One region of the uncultured Phascolarctobacterium sp. genome, then DNA from elsewhere that is predicted to be linked to it. Evidence: riboswitches for the same ligand, from Rfam matches in the RefSeq annotation. Region 1 holds a riboswitch; the other holds the start of a gene.

What was found. Region 1 has a riboswitch for cobalamin ahead of nikB (nickel ABC transporter permease). Riboswitches for the same ligand answer to the same signal wherever they lie in the genome.
Region 2: another riboswitch for cobalamin. It lies ahead of Q4G98_RS00210 (TonB-dependent siderophore receptor); the one in region 1 lies ahead of nikB (nickel ABC transporter permease).

What each region holds. Positions count from the first base shown of each region.
Region 1 covers NZ_CATWDQ010000002.1:215,209-223,005, reverse strand. Annotated here, with positions in the region: gene Q4G98_RS02665 (S-layer homology domain-containing protein) at 1-690, opposite strand, end outside; gene Q4G98_RS02660 (ABC transporter ATP-binding protein) at 856-1,791, opposite strand; gene Q4G98_RS02655 (ABC transporter ATP-binding protein) at 1,865-2,656, opposite strand; gene Q4G98_RS02650 (ABC transporter substrate-binding protein) at 2,681-4,222, opposite strand; partial or broken gene nikC (nickel transporter permease) at 4,317-5,151, opposite strand; gene nikB (nickel ABC transporter permease) at 5,153-6,097, opposite strand; cobalamin riboswitch at 6,238-6,363, opposite strand; gene Q4G98_RS02630 (MATE family efflux transporter) at 6,418-7,728, opposite strand.
Region 2 covers NZ_CATWDQ010000001.1:51,034-58,830, forward strand. Annotated here, with positions in the region: gene cobN (cobaltochelatase subunit CobN) at 1-2,998, shown strand, start outside; gene Q4G98_RS00205 (MerR family transcriptional regulator) at 3,032-3,874, opposite strand; cobalamin riboswitch at 4,026-4,199, shown strand; gene Q4G98_RS00210 (TonB-dependent siderophore receptor) at 4,487-6,244, shown strand; gene Q4G98_RS00215 (TonB-dependent siderophore receptor) at 6,419-7,797, shown strand, end outside.

The DNA.
Region 1 (7,797 bases):
ACTATTAGTAGGCTTACCATAAACAGCCTCCAGCTTCACATCCTTACCAAAAGAAGCAACGATACCGTCGAAAGTTTCATCATAGATATTACCATCACCAAGATAGATCCAGGTACGGCCGGCTCTTATATCGACAGCACCAACTTTTCCCTGCACAAAAGCCCAGTTAAAATCAGTTTTTTCATCACCGCTGTCATTTCTGAAATTTTGGATATTCTGGATACGCCCGGTATAAGACCAATTATCATTAATTTGGCCGTTTATAAATAAACGTGTACGCAGCTTGGCACCATAGCTACCATTGCGATCTTTAGCACCTTTTTTATAATCAGCATAATGAGCGCGGATATTACCGGTAATCTTCACATTATCAGCTTTTTTCTCCAAAGCGGCCACACGCACACCCAGGCTGTCCAGTTCATCGGCAAATTCTGCCGCCAGACGGTCTACATTCGCGCCTTTAGCCATAGCTTTGGCCACGATCTGCGCCATTTCATAACGGGTCATCAGGCGATCACCACCGAAGGTGCCGTTGCCATAACCGTCAACGATACCGGCTGCCGCCAGTTTGTTGACAGAGTCATAAGCCCAATGGCCTGCCGGCACATCGGAAAAAGGATTGGCGGCATAGGCAGAAGCAGTTACGCCCAAAGCCATGGCCATAGCAAGTACTAAAGATTTTTTCATCATAAATCAACTCCTGTAAATTTTTATCTGACACATACGCTGGTAAAATTCTTATTAGCAAAAGTGTATTTATTTGATTCTTTCAAAATATCGACACATAAGCAATCGTTCACACAATAACCAGTTTATATTGCAGTAACCGGCAAGATTACTGCAATATAAAAAATTTTACTTTACAAAATGACAGGCCACAAAATGCCCTTCATGCATCTCACGCAATTCAGGTTTCACCTCGCGGCACACAGCCTGACACAAATCGCAGCGGCTTTGAAACGGACAGCCCTGCGGCAGGTCCAGCGGGCTGGGAATATCGCCTTCTAAAGGCTGGATCTTTTCGCCCGCTTTAAAATCGACTTTAAAAATCGACTTGATCAAAGCCTTAGTGTACGGATGTGCACTGCCCGTCGATAAACGGCAGCCTTCCAGACGTTCGACCACGTTCCCAAGATACATGACGGCGACCTGATGGCTCATCAGATCGACCAGACCGATATCGTGACAGATGAAAAGATACGTAATACCTTTTTCCTTCTGCAGACGCACCAGCAGCTCACAGATTTTTTCCTGTACAGAAACATCCAAAGCAGAAGTAGCTTCGTCGCAGACAATGATCTGAGGTTCCAGCGAAAGTGCACGGGCGATGCCCAAACGCTGACGCTGGCCGCCGCTCATACTGTGCGGATACCTGCCCTTGAACTCCGCAGGCAGCTCTACCATTTGTAAAAGTTCAGCTGCTTTGGCATCAATCTCGGATTTTTTCAGCAGACCAAAATTGAGCAAAGGTTCACACAAAATATCCTTGACGCGCATCTTGGGATTAAAGGCAGCCGAGGGATCCTGAAAGACCATTTGCAGATTACGGCGATTCTGCCGCAAAGCCTCGCCTTTCAATTTCAGAATATCCTGATCATTAAAAATTACCTCACCTGCGGTAGCCGGATGGATCTGCAGGATCGTTCTGACCAGAGTACTTTTGCCGCAGCCGCTTTCGCCAATGATCCCCAGCGTCTGACCTTTATAAGCACGCAGGCTGACATTATCACAGGCTGTCAGTACTTGCCCTCCGTCAACCGGGAATTTTTTAGTCAGATTTTTAATTTCCATAATTACTTCCGCCGGTGCTGCAACACCGTCATGGGCACAATTGCAATTTTCATGCGGGTGTAATCTTACGTTTTCAGGCATAATAACGCTTACCTCCCACAACAGGAACCGCAGCCAGCAGTTCCTTAGTATATTCATGCTGCGGATCACCGATGATCTTTTCACGAGGGCCGCTTTCAACCACCCTGCCGTTCTGCATGACTATAATCTTATTCGACATATACGACGCTACGCCCAGATTATGCGTCACGATGATCACAGCGGCATTATATTCGTTGCGCACGTCAACGATCTGCCTGATGATCTGCGCCTGGGTCGTAACATCCAGCGCACTGGTCGGCTCGTCGGCTAAAAGCAGCTTGGGACTGAAGGTCATCGCCATAGCGATGCCGACGCGCTGACGCATACCGCCCGATAATTCAAACGGATAACTGCGCATCACAACATCAGGATTCGGCAGGCGCACGTCTGCCAGCATTTTTACCGCCGTTTGATAGGCCTCCTGTTTGGAAGTCTGCGGTGCATGGGTCAGTATGTACGCAATAAACTGCTCGCCGATCCTTCTGATAGGATTGATCATATTGCCGCTGTCCTGAAAAATCATGGAAATTTCCGTACCGCACATCTCGCGCCACTGCTGCGGCGTATTTGCAAGCAAGTCTTTGCCGTCAAACATGATCCCGCCGCCGCTGACACGGCCATTACCGGGCAGGCAGCCCATGATCGCACGGATAACGGTAGTTTTGCCGCTGCCGCTTTCACCGACGATAGATAAGATCTCGCCTTTTTCCAATTCGATATTGGCACCGGCTACTGTGGCTTTACTGCCGTAGCTGATGTCCAAATCTGTAACTTTTAAAAGCATTACAGTGTCCCTTCTTCCCGCTGATTATTTCTGAGCAGGCTTAATATCCTTAGTCAGCCAGTAATAATCAGCAGGTTTGATATCTGCGTTTTGAATGGAAGTATTGCTGACCATATTAGTTTTAGGATAACCGAAATACAAGGCAGCCGCATCGTTCAGCAGGATCTGCTGCATAGCTATCATCAGCTCACGGCGTTTAGCCGGGTCGAATTCGACAGCCAGCCTGTCGCTGAGCGCATCATATTCAGGATTGCTGTAACCGGTAGAGTTTTGGGGCTGACTGCCATTGACATTAGTTTTCCAGTACCAGTTCAAATATACTTCCGGGTCGCCGCTGTTAGCAGTCAGGATATTGGAAATGCATAAATCGAACTCACCGCGCTGGCGCATCGGATCAAGCACATTATAATCAACATTTTTCATATTGACCTTGATACCGATCTTCTTCGCATCAGCCTGAGTTGCTTCCGCATACAAAGGCAGTTCGGCCCGGCCGCTGTAATACACGAAGTCGATAGCCAGCGGTTTGCCGTCCTTATCTACGATACCGTCGCCGTCTGTATCCTTCCAGCCCGCATCAGCCAGCAATTTTTTAGCGCGTTCCACATTATAGGTATTAGGATCTTTCAGCTGATCAAAACCGTAATCCAGGGAAGGCGGAACCGGCGCCTTACCGGGGATAAAAGTATCCTTCAGTAAAACTTTGTTATAGGTCTCACGATCCAAACAACTGATCAGAGCTTCGCGTACGCGAATGTCATGCAGCGGGTGCCCTTCATTCATATTGATCTGTGCCAAAACTGTACGCAGGGAAGCGATCTCGGAAATATTGAACTTGTCTTTTTTGTTAAACAGCGACAGATCACCCGCGGCAATATTGATCGCCATATCGATCTCACCGGACTGCAGCGCCATAGCACGGGTATTAGGATCGTCGATAGTAGGGATCTCGACATGTTTAAATGGCACTTCACCATCCCAATAATTGGGGTTAGCTTCCATTACCGCTTTAGCCTTGCTGTATTCCTTCACCACATACGGACCGGTGCAAATAGGCCCCTGCTTAGCATAATCACGATCTTTGACACTGGTATCGATGACTATAAAGAGCGGATCTGCCAGCATCCCCGGCAACGAAGGTACCGGCTTAGTGGTTTTGATGATCAGGTTCTGGCCGTCGGCCGAGATCTCGCTGTATTCAAAAAATGTCTTTGCACGATTGGATTTTGCAAAAACACGTTCCAACGAACTTTTTACCGCTTCGGCAGTTACCTTATTGCCATTGGAAAATTTAGCTTTATCATTGATCTTAAAAGTCCAGGTCAGCTTATCATCGCCGATTTTCCAGCTTTCCGCAATCCACGGGGTAGAGTTCATTTTATCGTCAAATTTGGCCAGACATTCGCCCAGGCCATAACGCATAACGACCCAACTGAAAAAGTTATCTGTCGGTTCCAGATTATCGGCAAAATTAGTAACGCCGAATTTCAAAGTATCCTTCGCCGCGGCAGCTTTTTTATCACCACCGCCGCAGCCGGCAGCTGCCAGTGCCAGCAGTCCGATCATTGCGGCTGCTGCTGTAAATTTAATACTTTTGTTCATAATACATCTCCCTTTCAAACTCGTTTGTATATAATAAAATTTTACCTAACCACCATCATCAGTCTTCCTGCCGCGGATCAAGCACGTCGCGCAGGCTGTCGCCCCAAAGGTTAAAAATCACAACAGTGACAAAAATAGCCAGACCCGGGAAAATCATCAGCCAGGGCGCAGTCTGCAGCTGTTGCCGGCCCTCGTTCAGCATCAGGCCCCATTCCGGCGCCGGCGGCTGCGAGCCAAAGCCCAAAAACGACAACCCGGCCAGCTCCATCATCATAGCGCCAATATCAGCCGCAGCCGTAATGACCATCAGCGGCAGGATATTCGGCACGATATGCTGCCAAAGGATGTGCGCCGGTTTACCGCCATTTACTATCGCCGCCTCCACAAAGTCACGTTTTTTGATCTTCAGCACCATGCTGCGGGCCAGCCTGGCATATTTAGTCCAGCTGACAACAGTCAGCGCAATGACCGCGTTGACCAGGCTGCCGCCCAGTATCCCTGCAATAGCTATCGCCAGGATCATACCCGGAAAAGAGATCATCATGTCGGAAATACGCATGATCACCGCATCGACCTTGCCGCCGTAATAACCGGAAATAATTCCTAAAGAAGTACCGACAAAAAATATCACCGCAACCAAAAGCAAGACTCCGCTCAAAGAATAACGGGCGCCGTACAAAATACGGCTGAACACATCGCGCCCCAGCTTGTCAGTACCAAAGATATGCTCGGCACAAGGGGACAGACAGATAAGCGTTCTTCATCGTCGCTTCCACAGGATCATAAGGCGAAAACAGCGGCGCAGCTACGGCAATCAAAAACAGCGCCAGCACCAGCAGGCTGGAAACAGCAAATTGCCTATTCATTTTTAAACCATTGATAAGATTTTCCATATTACTTGCCTGCCTTTCTTAAGCGTGGATCAAAATAATTATAGGAAATATCTACCAACAGATTGATCACCATATACATCAGCGCTATCCAAAGCACAACGCCCTGCACCAGCTGAAAATCACGATATGTGATAGCCTCGACAGCCAAACGGCCCAATCCCGGCCACTGAAAAACTATTTCGATAACAGCCGCCCCGCCTAAAAGGGAACCCAATGATAACCCCAGCAGCGTCATTAGCGGCAGCATCGCGTTCGGCAGCACCTCTTGCCAAAGGATATAGCTCTCACTCATGCCTCTGGCTCTGGCACCGACAACGTAATCCTGATGTAATTCCTCAAGAACAGTTGCCCGCACCTGCCGCGTATATTTAGCCGCCATTGCTATTCCCAGCGTCACCGCTGGTAAAATGATCGTCTCCAGGCTTACCCTGCCGCCTACTATCGGCAGCCAGCCCAGCTGTAAGCCAAAAATCCACAGCAGCATCAGGCCCATCCAAAAGTTAGGAACTGAAACACCGAAAAAAGTAAGACCTCTGACAAAATAATCAAAGCAGCTGTTACGCTTAACCGCCGAATAAATGCCCAGAGGCAGCGATACTACCAGCATAAACAGCAGCGAAGCCACAGCAAGATAGATCGTCGCCGGCAAACAATGCATCAGTTCTTCAACAACAGGCTTTTTGACCATATAGGAAAAGCCCAGGTTCCCCTGCACAGCACGCCCCAGCCAATCCAGATACTGGAAAATAAACGGTTTGTCCAAACCAAGCTCATGCCGCAGCGCTTCTATCTCCGCCTGACTGACCATAATGTCCTCATTACCGGCGATCATCTGCCGGACCGGATCACCGGGCGACAGCATCACCAAAGCAAAAGTCAAAAAGCTGATCCCTAAAAGCACCAGCAGGATCTGTCCAAGCCTGCTCCAAATCTGTTTGTTTTTCAATGCTTCCCATCTCCTCACAAAAAAATCTCCTGCAGCCATGAACCACGGATGCAGGAGATCATAAAATTTTTGCACAGCGGAATAATTATACTACTCCATCTATACAATTTTTAAGAACTAACTGCTGATCCGTCACCCGCGGATATGGCAATACCAAAGGCTGCGATCTGACTTACGCAATATGCGCTTACAGTGGCGTGACCGTGCCGGATTTACACCGGACTTCCCTGATTTAACCTTGCGGCACCTTTGATAAAATTATTAACTTATAACAATATTAACACAAAGTATATACTTAGTAAACACTTTTAAATAACTTTTTAAATCTTTTTTCTAAGTTTTTTCAATGATAAAAATAATATTAAAGATTGAGTACCAACAAATAAAAGATATGACAGCCATAAGCCATCATTGCCGTATAAAGGCACCAACAGCCGTTCCGCAGGCCAAAATACAGCCAGTGCAGCCATCATCATATTGCGTACCGGAGCTGTATAGGTAGCGCCGGTAAACATACCGTAAAGCGCCAGGCCAATACCGGCTATCAGAGGATAAAGCAGCACATAATATCTGTAAGCCCCGGCTAATGCCGCTACCTCGGAAATATCTGTAAAACACCTGATCCAGAACATACCGCTGGCGCCAAAGCCTGCCATCAGCACCACAACCAGTACGAACAGCCATTTATAAGTCATCCGCAAGGTCTGCCAGAATAAATCCCTGTTTTTCTGGCCCAGAGCCCGCCCTGAAAAAATCGCCGCGCCGTTGGCCATGCCGTCGACCAGATAGGACATGATGTCCTTCAGCTGAAACAGTACCGCATTGGCTGCCAGCACCACAGTCCCCAAAGCCGCGCCGGCAGCAGCAATGATATTATTCGCCGTCAGCAGGCAGGCTGTGCGGATCATCAGATTAGCGTTCACCGAAAGCATCTTTAACAAACTCCCTGGCTCGATAACTTTTTTATAATCAAAATGCCTATAGTCAAAATCGCCATAAACATACATCAGCCAGCAGCCAACAACAGCGCCGTATAGCTGGCTCAGAAGCGTCGCCCAGGCAACTCCCTCAATATGGAAATGCAGCCCGAAAACAAACCACATACTTAAAGCCATATTCAAAACATTACTGGAAACCTGCATAAACACCGAAGCCCGCACCCTCGTCTGCCCCATCAGCCAGCCCAGCGACACATAATTAAACAACACCAGCGGTGCGCCCCAGATCAGAATATCATAATAAGCCGTACACAGCGCCGCCACATCGGCAGCAGGTGCAACCAAAGCCAAATAAGCGGACAGGATCGGTTTCTGCAAAAGAATGCAGCCGCAGCTGACAAGCACCGCAATAAACAGCGGCCGCAGAAAAGCCAGCAGGCTTTCTTCCCTGACCCCGGAACCAAGAGCCTGAGCCGCATAACCGGAAGTACTGACCCGCAGAAAGCCAAAAAACCAGTAAATATTGTTGAAAAGGATCGCCCCCAAGGCTACAGCAGCTATATACTTGGGATCAGGCAGCTGTCCCATCACAGCAGTATTAACAGCCCCCATCAAAGGCTGCGTCATTGTCGAAAGCATAAAAGGGATCGTGAGCCCCAAATATTCCCTGTTTGTCAAAACCTCTGTCCGCACCGCTGCAATCCCCTTCACTGATATGGTTTAGCATTTTGTCTGTCATTCTAAAACACTCTTAAATTTAAT
Region 2 (7,797 bases), on a different contig from region 1:
TTTTATTAAAGATGGAAAAACAGTAATTGACTGCTTGATAAATACAATAAAGTTTTCTTTGACAGCGTCTGGGTCAATGGAACTGACAGTATTAAAAAATTTGAACGTACCATTTTTACAAGCGTATACTTTAATGCGTTCTACAGAAGAATGGCAGGATAATATTCAGGGTATGAGCGCTGTTGAAGTTGCAATCAGTATCACTATGCCTGAATTTGATGGAGCACTGCATAGTGTGCCTGTTGCGGGAAAATACAAAGACGCAGACAATATAATTTATTATGTACCCATGTTAAAAAGAATAAAGCGTCTTGTAAGTAAAGCGTCTAAATGGGCAGCATTAAGGCGTAAAGCGAACAAAGATAAAAAAATCGCAATCATCTTCCATAATTATCCGCCTACAAATTCAAACATAGGTACTGCGCTTGGCATGGACTCACCTGAAAGTGTAAGGTTACTTTTGGCTGCTTTAAAGCAGGAAGGATATGCAATAGACCATATTCCTGAAAACAGTAAACTTTTTATGGAAGAGGTAATTGCCTGCGCTACTAACGACAGAAGGTTTATGACCGAAAAGCAAATTCAGGAAGCCATTGGTAAAGTAGGAATAGAAGACTACAGCAAATTATTTGATAATTTACCTCAAGCTGTCAGGGAAAAAATGATTGAAGGATGGGGAGCACCATTAGGTAATGTTTTTAATTATGACGAAAAACTTCTTATACCGGGGCTTGCAAATGGCAATGTAATTATTACAGTTCAGCCGCCACGTGGCTTCGGGGAAGATTGCGGAAAAATTTATCATGACCCTGTAGCCCCGCCTACGCATCACTATCTCGCATTTTATTATTGGCTAAGGGAAATATGGCAGGCTGATGCAGTAATACACGTTGGAACACATGGTTCTGTTGAGTGGCTCCCCGGTAAAGCCGCAGGATTATCTGACGGCTGCTATCCAGATATTTGTCTGGGAGATTTACCTAATTTATATCATTATATAGTTACTGTTATTGGTGAAGGGATACAGGCTAAGAGGCGCAGTGCTGCCTGCCTTGTTGATTACCTTACGCCTCCGATGAGCACCTCTGGGCTTTATGATAATATGGCTGAATTGGAAGCGCTGCTTGACGAATACCTTGATTTTAAAGATAATGAACAGGATAAGCTGGGCAATACTGCGGACCTGATAAGGGAAAAAGCTGCTGAATGTAATCTCAATAATGAAATCAAAGAAGAAAATGACTTTGAAGCATATGTAGGCAAGCTTCATAACTATCTTACAGACATCAAAAACATGCAGATACGTGTAGGATTACATATTTTAGGCGAGCCTCCTGTCGATAAACCTTTGCTGGAATATCTTTTGGCAATGAGCAGGCTCGAAAACGGAACAGTACCTTCTTTAGCCAAAGTTCTTGCTGAGCATTATGGATTTGATTACTATACTTTATTGGAAAACAGCGCGCAAAAAATACCGCAACTTGGCCTGACTTATGGTAAATTAGCAGACAGGATACGTGCTGAAAGTATGACTGTTTTGGAAGCTTTGGCCGCTACGGACTTTAATGCTGATTATGTGCAGGAATTGCTGCAGCTGCAGGATTATGCGTCAATGCCTGATGATTTAAGAGAACAATTTCTAACTGTATGCCGTTATATTTGCAGCGATTTGGTTCCCAATCTTGCTAAAACGGTAGATGAACTGAATAATACTCTTAGAGGATTGAATGGAGAATTTATTGAACCCTCTGTAGCTGGTGCACCTACTAATGGCAGAGCCGATGTACTGCCGACAGGAAGAAATTTTTATGGCGTCGATCCCCAGACCCTGCCAACCAAAGTAGCATGGGAAGTTGGCAAAGCAAGAGCGGAAGGCGTTATTGAAGCATACATTGCTGATGAAGGAAAATATCCTGAAACTATTGGTATGGTCATGGGATCTGATATGCGTACTCATGGTGTAAGCTTTGCACAATTTCTTTATCTGCTTGGAATCAGGCCGATCTGGCAAAAAGGCATCGGCAGGGTAATTGGACTTGAAGCAATGAGCATTACAGAACTTAAGCGGCCGCGTATTGATGCTACAGCAAGAATTACAGGCATGATGCGCGATAGTATGCCCTGTGTAGTAACATTATTGGATAAAGCGGTTAAATTTGCGGCTAGTCTTGACGAAAATGAAGAAATAAATTATATTCGCAAGCATATGAATGAGGATATAGACTACCTTGCACAGCAGGGAATTACTAAAGAAGAAGCTGAAAAGCAGGCTTTACACCGTATTTTTGGTTGTCCGCCAGGGGGGTATGGCGCGGGCGTAGCATATCTTCTGGAAGAAAAAAATTGGGAAAATATCGATGATTTAGCGCAGGTCTATGTACGTTGGGGCGCTCACGTTTATGGTGACGGTGAAAGCGGGTCCTATATGCCTGAGCTTTTTAAACGCCGTTTAAGCAAGATTGATGCTACTGTTATGGGTATAGATAATAGAGAGATAAATTTACTGAGCGCGGATGATTTTAATTCTTATCATGGCGGATTGATAGCAGGTGTGCGCAGCTGCAGCGGAAAAATGCCAAGAACATACTGTGCAGACAGTACAGATCAAAACCATGTGGTTATTCGTACTATCGAAGCAGAAGTAAAAAGGGTTTTCCGCGGCGAGATCATGAATCCAAAGTTTATCAACGGCATGAAAGAACATGGCTACAAAGGTGCTGCTGATATGGGAAACTATGTCGCACATTGCTATCAGTGGGATGCAACTACTGAAGTTATGGATGACTGGATGTATGAAGAACTGGCAGCAAAATACGCACTTGATCCGCAGATACGTCAGTGGATGGAAGAAGTGAATCCCTGGGCTTTGCATAGGATTGCCGAAGTGCTGCTGGAAGCAGAGCAAAGGCAAATGTGGAATGCCAGAGCTGAAACAAAGCGAGAATTACAGAAATTATTATTAGATATTGAAGGTGAAATGGAAGAAAGAGCTGATTAAATAAAACTGGCTGAGACAACGTCTCAGCCAGTTTTATTTATATTCAACCTGTATAGATATCTGATTGATATATTCATCAGGATTTGAGGTGACCCAGTGATTTTTTAAAGGTGAAACATACAGATCTCCGATGATCTGTAAATCATTTTTTTCAGCAAAACTTTTGAATTTCAGCGCGAGTTCTGGAGCCTGATTATAGAAGGTACCTTTAAAGCGTAAAGTAAGATAAAGACCGGAAGGGCGGGTGATACATGATTTAGCCCTGGAATGCGAAGGACCTACTGCCGAAAAAAATGCACAGGCATCGTTTGTATTAGCTTTATCATTACTGAAAAAATTTTCTTTTTTTATGATCCAACCGATATTTTTTTCTTTGAAGTGCTGTTTGGAAAAAGCTTTTTGATTGTGATGAGCCATGATTTCGATTCGTTTTTTCCCGATCCTGGTTTTACTGAGATCACTTATGAAAAAATATTTTTCTTTTTGAAATTCCAAAGTTAGCTGGTTCAGTCTGCTGCTGCGAGTTTTCTCTAATTGAGCGAAAACCGTATTTAAGCTGTTTTTTATTTTCAGGTTTTTTTCAATTATTTCATCGCATTCACGTTCTTTTTCTATTAAAAGTTTATCAAAGTCATCTATATCCCGATTATCTATGTATGCTTTGATTTTAGAAATTGGAATATCCAGTTTACGTAAATTAACAATAACTTCAAGCGTTAGATATTGTTTTAATGAATAATGCCTGTAGCCGTTTTCTGCAATAAATTCTGGCGTCAGCAGATTCATTTTGTCATAATAAAGCAATGTCTGTTTAGGAATGTTAAAGAGGGTAGCCAGTTCACCGGCAGTAAAAAAGCTTTCAGAATTTTTGTTCATAATAGTAATTGCAACTCCATTAAAATATTTAAATAATATTTAATAAAAATTGAAAAATATGTTGACAATATAGTGACTATATAGTTTATTATATCTTCATGTAAGACATTATATCATATAAGCAGCCAAATAAGTAGTAGAGTCTTTTAATAATTGAAAATTAAAAACAGGTGCGTAAGCTTAATAGAGAAATCGGTATAAGCCGATGCGGTCCCGCCGCTGTAAAGATGAGCCTGCTGCAAATGCCACTGGGGAACCCCCTGGGAAGGTGCGGCAAAGGCGTTGAATCTGAGCCAGAAGAACTGCCTGTTTTAACGAAGTAATATTCCTGCGAGCGATGGGAAGGTTGCGCCTTTGTTTTTTACATTGGTGTTTTTATGCCTTTCTCTGTTTTTAGGAGAAAGGCATTTTTACTTGTTGGATCAATTATTTATGCGGCCATGTGAGATTGGGCATAAATGATTTGTTCTATATAATAAAAAGTTGTGAAAGGAAGTTGAGTATGTTGAAAAAGAGTTTGAGTAAAAGTACACTGATGACGGCACTTATAACTGGGAGTGTCATCTGGGGGGGTACACGGTAGGCCACGCTGCTGAAGAACCACAGCACTTTTTGTTAGATGAAATAGTTGTAACGGCAACTCGTACTCCTGTTGAGGCGTTTAAAGCAAATGCTAATATTAGTGTAATTACAAAAAAAGAAATTGAAGAGAGACATTATCAGGATTTGTCTGAGGCATTGCGTATGGTGCCGGGTGTATACATTGGCAATTATAGTGTAGCTGGCTACGACAACAGCAATAATTTGAAAATTAATGGTGCTGATGAAATAGTAGTTCTTGTCGATGGTGTCAAAATAAACAATGTTAATAACAAAATATCTGCTGTAATGCTAAAAAATCTGGATAACGTAGAACGAATTGAAGTGTTAAAAGGTTCTGCATCTACATTGTACGGATCTGATGCAAAAGGTGGCGTTATTAATATCATTACAGCTAAACCTGAGGGAATAAAAACTAAAATTTCTGCTGAATTAGGAAGCTTTAGTACAGAAAATTATGCTATAAACCATCAGGGAAAAGAAAAAGATTGGTCTTGGGATGCATATGTTAGTAAAAATAGGATTGGTGATTTTAAAGATGGTCGTGGAACAACAACCCCAGCCTATTCAAATGCTACGAGTAGCAGTTTTAAAATAACAAAGAAACTCGGAGAGAAGCATGATTTAACAGCTACTTATGATTCATATAAAGCTGATTATAAATATACTGCATTATGGGAACCAAGTTTAAAACCTGGATCGGTAGATAACAGTAATTATAAATTTATTTTAAACAGTAAATTTGATGATACTACTACAAATCAATTATCTTTTATCAATTTAGATTACGATACGGATTTTAATGCCTATTTGACTAAAGTCAGAACTATGAGAATTTCTGATCAATTTACTAAGAATTTTGATGATAAACATATTCTTTCAGCTGGTTTTGAATATAGCCATGATAAAGTTATTACAGCTGATGGTGTAAAAATGATTAATAAAGCAGTATATATTCAAGATCAATTTAATATTACTGATCAATTAAAATTAACTGCTGGAGTTCGACATGATAAAAATTCTGGTTTTGGTAATCATACAACACCAAGTGTAAATTTAGGATACAACTTTAATAATGATAAAACCAATGTTTATGTAAGCTATAGTGAATATTTTATTCCGCCTACTCCAACACATTTGTATAGTGCTAAATATGGAAATCCAAATATAAAGCCAGAAACAGGTGATACCAAAGAAATTGGTATCAATCACAGATTTGATGATACACTAGTTGCTTCAGCACACATGTTCTGGAGAAATTCAAAAGATCGTATTGGTTATGTAGCGCCCAAATATACTAACGTTGGCGATGAAAAAGCAAGAGGTTGGGATGTACAACTGAGGAAACAGTTTAATAAAAATATTTCTACTTTTGTTGGTTATACTCATACAATAGTGGATGCTACTGCTCAAAGAGCAGCTAATGTGGATGGGTATGTTCCAAAAGGTGCATGGAATTTAGGTGTAGATTATGATGAGGGGAAATTTAGTGCATCATTGTTAGGCAAAGGTATTATTGATAGACCTGGCCCACAGACAGCGGATGCTGTTGATAATTTCTTCCCGGCTACGACATATTGGGTTTGGGATTTAGGGTTGAATTATAAAGTGTCTAAAACGATTAAAGCATATGTAAAAGTTAATAATATTTTTGACAAATTCTATGCAGAACATTCTAATGCTAGATATAACTGGAGTAGTAATCCAGATGAACAATGGTGGAGTGCTCCAGGTCGTAACTTCATTGTAGGTATGGAATATACTTTTTAAGTAACATATATTTAGACCGGAGTATTCGCTCCGGTCTAAATATAAATTTTGTTGATTGTTTTTGTTACTTAAAATGTTTATATAATTGTTAGTCCAGGCACGCGTATGGCCATGAAAGGATGGATGCGCACAGCTTTTGACTATATATTTTGATGAATGAAAGGAAGATGTAAATTGTTAAGTAACAAAAAGAGTTTGGCAAAAGTAGTTTTGATGGGCTTGTTAACAAGTACTAATGTCATCTGGGGGGGTACTGCAGTACGCGCTGAAGAACCACAGCAATTTTTATTAGACGAAATGGTTGTTACGGCTAGTAGAATAGAGCAAAAAGAATTTGATACTCAAGCAGATGTAACGGTTATTACAAGAAAAGATTTGGAAGAAAAACATTATACGGATTTGGGAGATGCGTTAAAAGATGTACCTGGTGTAAATTTGCAGAATTACGGTGCCAGTGGAGAGAACTATACCTCTAATAGATTGTATATTAACGGTTCACCCAATATAGTTGTTCTTATTGATGGTATGCGTTCTAACGTAAATGGTTCTGTATCCAGTGTATTATCTCCATCAGAATTTTCTAATCTAGATACAGTGGAACGCATAGAGGTTTTAAAAGGTTCTGCCTCTACATTATATGGTTCTGATGCAGTTGGTGGCGTCATAAATATTATTACCAGAAAAGATAGTAAACCAGGAATAAAAACTTCTGTTAGCGCTATAGGTGGAAGTTATGGTAAGCAAACCTATAGGTTTATGAATAGAGGCAATCAAGACGGCTTCTATTGGATGGCTTCTGCACAGCAAAATAAAATGAACGATTTTAAAGATGGACGTGGTAATAAAGTCATTCACGGAGTTGATTCGAAAACTTATGATATTCAATTAGGTAAGAAGTTTGACGAAAACAGTGAAATCACATTTAAATACAATAAGTATAAATCTGACTACGAAAGACCAGCTAATGGTGGTTTAAAAGAAACAATACGCCAATATGGTCAAAAAGACAATGAAAAATTTAGTTTGCAATGGAACCGTAATTTTAATGACAATTTGTCTAATACAGTTTCTTTATATCGTAACAATAATAAATTAAGAGATAATCACAAAGATTTATCAAAAATTTGGTTGATGGATCTATCTACACTTGGGTTTACAAACCAGATAACTTATAAAAATAAAGATAATACATTAATAGCTGGTTTTGATTTTTATCAGGATCGAGTGAATGATTACAGTTCTACATCAACAACATCTTCTGGAACACAAACTGATAAATATACTGGTAAACATTTAACTAATAGAGCTTATTTTATTCAAGATAATTTTAAATTTGCTAAAAATTGGAATATTACGCCAGGTGTTCGATATACTAGTACATCTCAGTTTGGCAGTAATACTTCTAAAAGTATTACTCTTGGTTATAATGATGGTAAGAGTAATATTTATACAAGCTATAAAGAATTTTTTGTTTCTCCAAATCAATATCAGTTATACAGTAAATATGGTGGATCTGGTCTCAAACCTTCAGAAGGAAGGACCATAGAATTCGG